DNA from 2 places in the Paenibacillus sp. TSM33 genome. Region 1 is predicted to be linked to the other one. Evidence: riboswitches for the same ligand, from Rfam matches in the RefSeq annotation. Region 1 holds a riboswitch; the other holds the start of a gene.
What was found. A riboswitch is a leader RNA that binds a small molecule or an ion and turns the genes downstream of it on or off. The one in region 1 is predicted to bind cyclic di-GMP.
Positions count from the first base shown of each region.

Region 2: another riboswitch for cyclic di-GMP. It lies ahead of ACN6NF_RS01805 (collagen binding domain-containing protein); the one in region 1 lies ahead of ACN6NF_RS05935 (glycosyl hydrolase).

Region 1 is NZ_JBLZXB010000010.1:458,836-462,241, reverse strand. Features, by position in the region: gene ACN6NF_RS05940 (hypothetical protein) at 1-298, opposite strand, end outside; gene ACN6NF_RS05935 (glycosyl hydrolase) at 347-1,948, opposite strand; cyclic di-GMP riboswitch class I at 1,962-2,043, opposite strand; gene ACN6NF_RS05930 (sugar phosphate nucleotidyltransferase) at 2,199-3,406, opposite strand, start outside.
Region 2 is NZ_JBLZXB010000005.1:32,395-35,800, reverse strand. Features, by position in the region: gene ACN6NF_RS01815 (DUF445 domain-containing protein) at 1-53, opposite strand, end outside; gene ACN6NF_RS01810 (AraC family transcriptional regulator) at 686-1,567, shown strand; cyclic di-GMP riboswitch class I at 1,618-1,698, shown strand; gene ACN6NF_RS01805 (collagen binding domain-containing protein) at 1,932-3,406, shown strand, end outside.

The DNA of each region.
Region 1 (3,406 bases):
CTGTTGTACTCTCTGCTTCCGATAACGCCGATAATGTTCCTTTAGCAGATGATTCGGTAGAAGCTGCTGCTACAGAAATTTCGATATTATCCCTACCGACCACTCCTTTAAATTCCGCTGAAGAGTCATCCCTCTGGCCCAGCTTCCATACTGGACTGGCCGCCGCTACCTTATCTGTCTGCAATTCTACACTTTTTGAAGGCGTGTATATAAACCAAGCGATCATGGCTAGAGCTGCGACCCCTAGTAATCCGGATAATACGACCGTATACCTATGGGTCAACCATTTTTTCATCATATGATACACCCTCTCTCCTCAAAATTTTTGACCGGGAAAGAGTATCTATCAAGGAAGAAACAAAGCGTTTCCGGGAACCACCGCTTTCGCTTCATGCTGACTTTCCCACATCAGACGTGCCATCGCATCGCCTTTTTCATCATAGTATTCTACTTTTAGATCTACCATTTTACCTGCTTCCAAAGCAATACTGCCTTTTCGCTCTGTCCAGCTTTGTTTGAACCAACTATCGATCACTAACTTGCCGTCCACCCATACACGAATACCATCATCGGATATGGTTGTGAACGTATAGGTCTCGCAGTATTGCGGCTTGATTTTACCCGTCCAGCGAACCGAGAACTGGTCGGCATTTACCTTTGGATCAGCAGCAATGGCGCGCCAGTTGTAGTCCAGCTTGCTGTCTGTACGGATCAAAACAGGACTGCCGCTCAAATTCATATTGTTGAAATATTCGCCTCGCAGCCCGTTCACATATACTACATCAGGAACGGAAGGAGGAGTCGGAGCTGGAGGAGCAATCACTACTGGTGAAGCTGGGAGAGGCTCACTTTGTCCCTCATCCGGTAAGGTCGGTACATCTGTCCCAGGTTGTTGGATTGCAGCCAGCCCATTTTTCACATCATCCCGTGTCAAACTCTTCGCATCGTTCATATAATCCTGTATTTGAGTGGTTGTGTTATTCTCGGTCAGCATCTTGCCCCAAGTCATGGAATACACCCATTTTGGCTGAGCCTGCAACACCTCAGAACTAGGTATCTCACCGTGCTCGCCAATGGCAATCGGCTTATTCCGTGCCAACTCGAGCAGTCCATCATAATGACTTTGCTTAAAATCATTGTTGTAGATGTCTACTGCCAAAATATCCACTTTGTCATCCCCCGGATATTTTGGGGTATACGGGACAGTGTAGGAATTGGGAGCATTGGGACTCCACACCCACAGCAGATTGTTCAATTGATGCGTGTTAACAAAACGGTCGTACATGATATTCCATAGCTGATTGAAATTGTTTTTGTTTCCCCACCAGAACCAGTCACCATTCATTTCGTGGTAAGGTCTCCACAATACGGGAACCCCTGCATCACGAAGCTGCTTTAACGATACAGCGACCTTATCCAGATCGGCAATGAGGAGGTTATACTGCGTAGTGCCTGGCGTGACGTATTTATTGAACTCCGCCTGACTTACTTTGGCCTGCACATTGGCCCAAGTCAGCGGTCTACCCGGCAGCGCTTCATGAAAAGTCATCGTCACAATGCCACCTGCTCTGCTCCAACGAATAGCGCTATCGACGACATTTTTACGTTGTGCTGCTTCTGTAGCGTCAGATTGACCGGAGATGGCTCCCATCTCATAGCCGTGCAGACCCACATACGCCTGGCTGATTTTTTGGACCTTGTTGCTTAATTCATCTGGACTTTCCAAATAATCATGCTGACCAGTGACTGTTTTCTTTCCAGAGATGCTGAGTAAATAATTGTATAGTTCACGGGCCTGAGTACAAGCGTCCGAATTAACAGGTTGTAATGAAGCGGCATTCACCACAGACAGAGAATCACCAAATCCGACGGGAAACAAAGAAAAAATTATAACTACGGGGAGTACATGACGTATCAGTCGATACAGAGGAATAAAATTGAATCTCACTTTTGCTCTTCCTTTCGGTAGCCAGGCTGCCATCCTTACGGGAAGGCCCTTTAGCTTTGCGTACCTGCCTTTCGACAGGGCTGCGTTTATCGTTGGAAGGAGTTTGGATTCCTTCTTAACCTAAGTATCGACTTTTTTTTACCAAAATTTAATAGGTCATGTTCATGAATTTACAGGTTTTCGCCCAATTTCGACAGTTTGGGTTATAAATTTTCATCAAATCTTCTTTATTTCGTTTTTACGAAAACGATTATGAGATAAATTGATGACGGGCAATTTCATTCCAATCCATGCAAAAGCGTACAATATCCTCTTCAACCAACTCAGAGCCAGTCTGCACCTCTATAAAATCCACATCGGTTACAGCCAAAATACTATGCTTGGTTCCTTCAGGGATACGGACTACGTCACCGGCCTTCACTTTGTGCAGCTTCTCATTCAAAATAATTTCCGCTTCGCCGCTAATAATGGTCCAGATTTCGCTTCGTTTGAAGTGAAGCTGGTAGCTGATATTTTTACCTTTGTGTACGCGGATTCGTTTGGTCAGTACCTCATTACCCTCGTCATACTTTACATAGTCTACAACTCGATACTGCCCCCAACGACGTTCTTCATACATTGGACGCTGATCATGAGCCTTGAGCACTTCCTTGATGCGTGGGCTTTCTGCCTTATTGGTCACAAGAATACCATCTGGGCTAGCGGCTACAATCAGATCATTCGTTCCAATGATCGCTACCGGAATGTCCAACTCATTAATAAGGCTTGTATTGACACAATCCTCCGTTACTACACCTCTGCCCACTTGCTGATTAGACATTTCTTCTGTGAGCGTATTCCAGGTGCCCAAATCCTTCCAAAAACCATCATAGGGAAGAACAACAATGTCCTTCTCTTTCTCAACGACTTCGTAGTCAAAGCTGATTTTCTCCAGAGATGCGTATTGCTTTTGCATTTCTTCATAATTCAGCGGCAAACCCTTGGATGCCAGGATATCCAGCAAATAGCTTAATTTGAATGCAAAAACCCCGCAGTTCCATAGAGCATTGCGTTCAATCAGACGCTCCGCCTGCTCCCGGTCGGGTTTCTCTTGAAAATGGCTCACTTCGCGATAGCCTGTGCTACCTTGAGTGGCATCGTTTTTCGGAATAATATAACCGTATTTCTCTGAAGGATAGGAAGGGACAACCCCGATTAATGCAAGCTTGCCTTCACTCTCCTGAAGTGTATGTTCCAGTTGGGCTACGGAAGCAAAGAAAGCATCCTCTACATAAGGATCTACAGGCAATATAGCTATAATTTCATCAGGCGAAACACCCGCAATGGAATATAGATAAGTCGCTGTCAGCGCAATCGCAGGAAAGGTATCTCTGCGTTCCGGCTCAACTATGATGCGCGTATTCGGTCCGACCTGACTCTGGATCATTTCAACCTGCGCTCTCCCTGTCGCAATAAACG
Region 2 (3,406 bases), on a different contig from region 1:
AGAATAACGAGCGACCAAGCCGCTGCGGTTTTCGTATTTTTGGGTTTTTCCATTCTGTAATCCTCCAAACTAACTATCGAGTAAGTTAAGCACTTATACATGTATTACCCATCATATCATTGCCTGTGTAATTTCCAAAGTTGAGAGTAATTTAATTCAACACATAAGAACATTTTTTGCGTAATTTTTTATGCATATATCTCTCTTTTTTACATTCATGTTCGTGAACCAAATCAGAACATTGGGTCCAAAATCTCATTTTTAATAATAAGCCTTACGAACCATTTTATCAGAACCAAGTCCTAAATTTCTTAAACCGAAAGGAGAAGTGAATAGAAAAGTTGAATGGGCATGTAAGATATTATTTTCAGCCCTATTCTATATTTGACCCCAGAAAGGATTTGAATCCATGATGACCTCAGAATTCTTTCAACAATATTCGACCTTTTATACGGATGACCAAGTTGAATATCCATAAGAAGCGAGGCTTCTATAAAACTAACACACTTAATTTGATATATAGACATATTTAATGTTATAAAGTGCAAATTTTGATATTAGACATATTTAATGTGATAAAATAAACTTTTATTAAATAGTAAATCATGTTTAATCAGCCATTATATATTGGTAAAACAAACCAAGATAAGCTAGATAAAATTGCTTTTTTGTAAAGGAATTGAATATGACAACAGACCAAAAAAACATCGAGGGCCTCTGGAACGGCGAACCTGTCGTAATTGTGCGCACCCCCTCCGCTTTTGCCAAGCAATCCCTTTTATATATTCAGGAATTAGGATATTTCCAAAAAACCTCTGATTTTACAATAGAAAGGAAAGAGCTCACCTCCTTTTTGCTTGTTTTTACGCTGTCTGGTAAGGGAGAGTTACTGTACCAGGACAAGAAATATATTTTAAAGCCTCATGATTTGTTTTTTGTTAATTGCGAGGAATATGTACAATACAGCACCTCCGGTGATGAAGCCTGGGAGTTTATCAGCTTATACCTGTACGGCAACCTCATCGAGCATTTTTACGAACAATTTGCCAAGCATAATAAACCGGTAATATCCGTGCACAATCCGTCTATTATATTGGACAAGCTGCATGCTCTAATCTGCGGACAGTCTGATCGGAGCCTTTCCGGCGAGCTGCTAACGTCCAGACTCATTGGTGAAATACTGACGTACATTTTGCAGCATCCTTATGATCAGCGGCATGTAAATGCTGGAACGCTCAGCGAAGTACGTCGGGTGCAGCAGTACTTGGACCAGTCCTATTGTGAACGAATTACGCTAGACTCACTGGCGGACATGTTCAACCTAAACAAATTTAATCTTGCTAAAAATTTCAAAAAACAGATTGGATTTTCTCCAATTGATTATCTCATTAATGTCCGGATCACAGCCGCTCAGGGATGGCTTAAAACCAGTGACATATCCATTGTGGATATCGCAAGGTACGTTGGGATTCCCAATACGAGCCATTTTATCAACCTATTCAAGGAACATGTAGGGGAAACACCTCATTCCTTCCGTAAAAAATGGGGAAACCGCTCCAAACTGTAAATAGGAGGTCTCATGTACTCCGTTTGATAGACGATAGACGAACAAGCTATTCAAGCTAATGGCAAAGCTGTCGAAAGACAGTGACGCAAAACTATAGGGCCTTCCTCCTCGGATGGCAGCCAGTTACCAGGTGAACGAGCTTTTTATTATGCCTTTTTTACATAGCTCCATCACAAATATCGCTATACCTCTCTCGAAGAGAAAACCTTGATCACTATGATCAAGGTTTTTTTCTGTTGGGGTAGTCATGTCAACCTAGCATGCTGAATATACTAATTTCGAACTAGGAGGAGGGAAGGAAAACAATATAACAACAACCGCCGAAGCTTGCCATATTACGATGAACAGGAGAATCACTTGGAGCATGGGAACAAAAATAAATGTCATGATTATTGCCTTATTGCTCATTGTCCAAAGCTTTTTCAGCACCACGCTGGCTTACGCAGATCCTCCAGCCCCTGAACTGCCGCAGAGTGCTGTATCCGATCCTACAACCGTTACGGATGCTGTATATGCGGTCCCAAACCCTGAACCTGCTAAGGAGGTCCCTTCAAACACTATCCCTTCTGTTCAAGGAGCAACTCATTCAAAGTCTCAAAATGAAGCTGCTCCCCAGAGTATACTAACGAAGTTGATTTTGAAGGACGAAGCTGGACGTATCATTGATGCGGTATATAATCCCGATAGTAAGTTCGACATCGGATCAGCCATCCAACTTGGCTATGAATGGGAGCTTCCTGACAATACTTATAAAGCAGGGGATACCTTCACCTTTCACTTACCAGAACAGTTTGTCATCTACACTGATATCTCATCTCCGCTAGTGACTACAGACGGGACCGTGGGGCTCTTTACAGTAGATCGTCAGGGTAAGGTCATCATGACCTTTAACCAATATGTAGAGAACCATTCCCATGTCAGCGGCAAACTGCAAATTAAAACCCAATTCACAAAAGAAACGGTGAAAGGCAGTACAGAGGTCATCATTGCGATTCCCATTAAAGACGGGGTTCAAACGGTCATCGTAAATGTAAAACCCCAGTCAGGACCAACCTTAAGCAAGCAAGGGAAAATAAATGGCACCCACCAGATCGACTGGGCCATTGATGTGAACAAACAGCTAAACACCGTTAAACACGCCCTCATTACCGATCCAACTCCTTCAGGACTGGAACTCGTGAGAGGCTCTATCCGACTCTATCATCTGCAAGTCAATATCGATGGCACGACCATTGTTAAAGAACTAGTGAATACGAGTAAATACGCCATTGAATCGGATCAAGCCGGGACCGGATTTGCAATTCGTTTTCAAGATGCGAGCATCAGCACTGCCTATCAGATCCAATACTCCACGCACATTACCGGCAACGAAACTCGCTTTTCCAACACAGCGACGCTTTCAGGAGATGCGATAGATAACGTTGCTGCCACCGCTACTGTTCAGGTGGAGCGTGGTGAATTTTTATCCAAAAAAGTTGAAAAGTATGATCATGCCACGCAAACACTCACATGGGCCATAAGATATAACTTCGGCGAGACAAAAATTCCCGAAGCCAAAGCCCTTTTAATTGATCATTTCAACAAGACCCAAAATTTGCTGCCCGGTTCTTTGAAAGTATTTAAGGGAAATACACTGGAGGAGCTTCCATCGTGGGCGTACACCGTCATTCCGGTTGATTATCCCGACCGTAACGGGTTCAAACTTCAATTCAACTTCGACGTAGATTCAGCCTATACCATCCGATATCAGACCCAGGCTAGAGGCCGCGTCTATGAAGATGAAAAAATTACAAACATCATCACCTCAGATGGAGTCCAAAAAATCATATCGACGGAAAT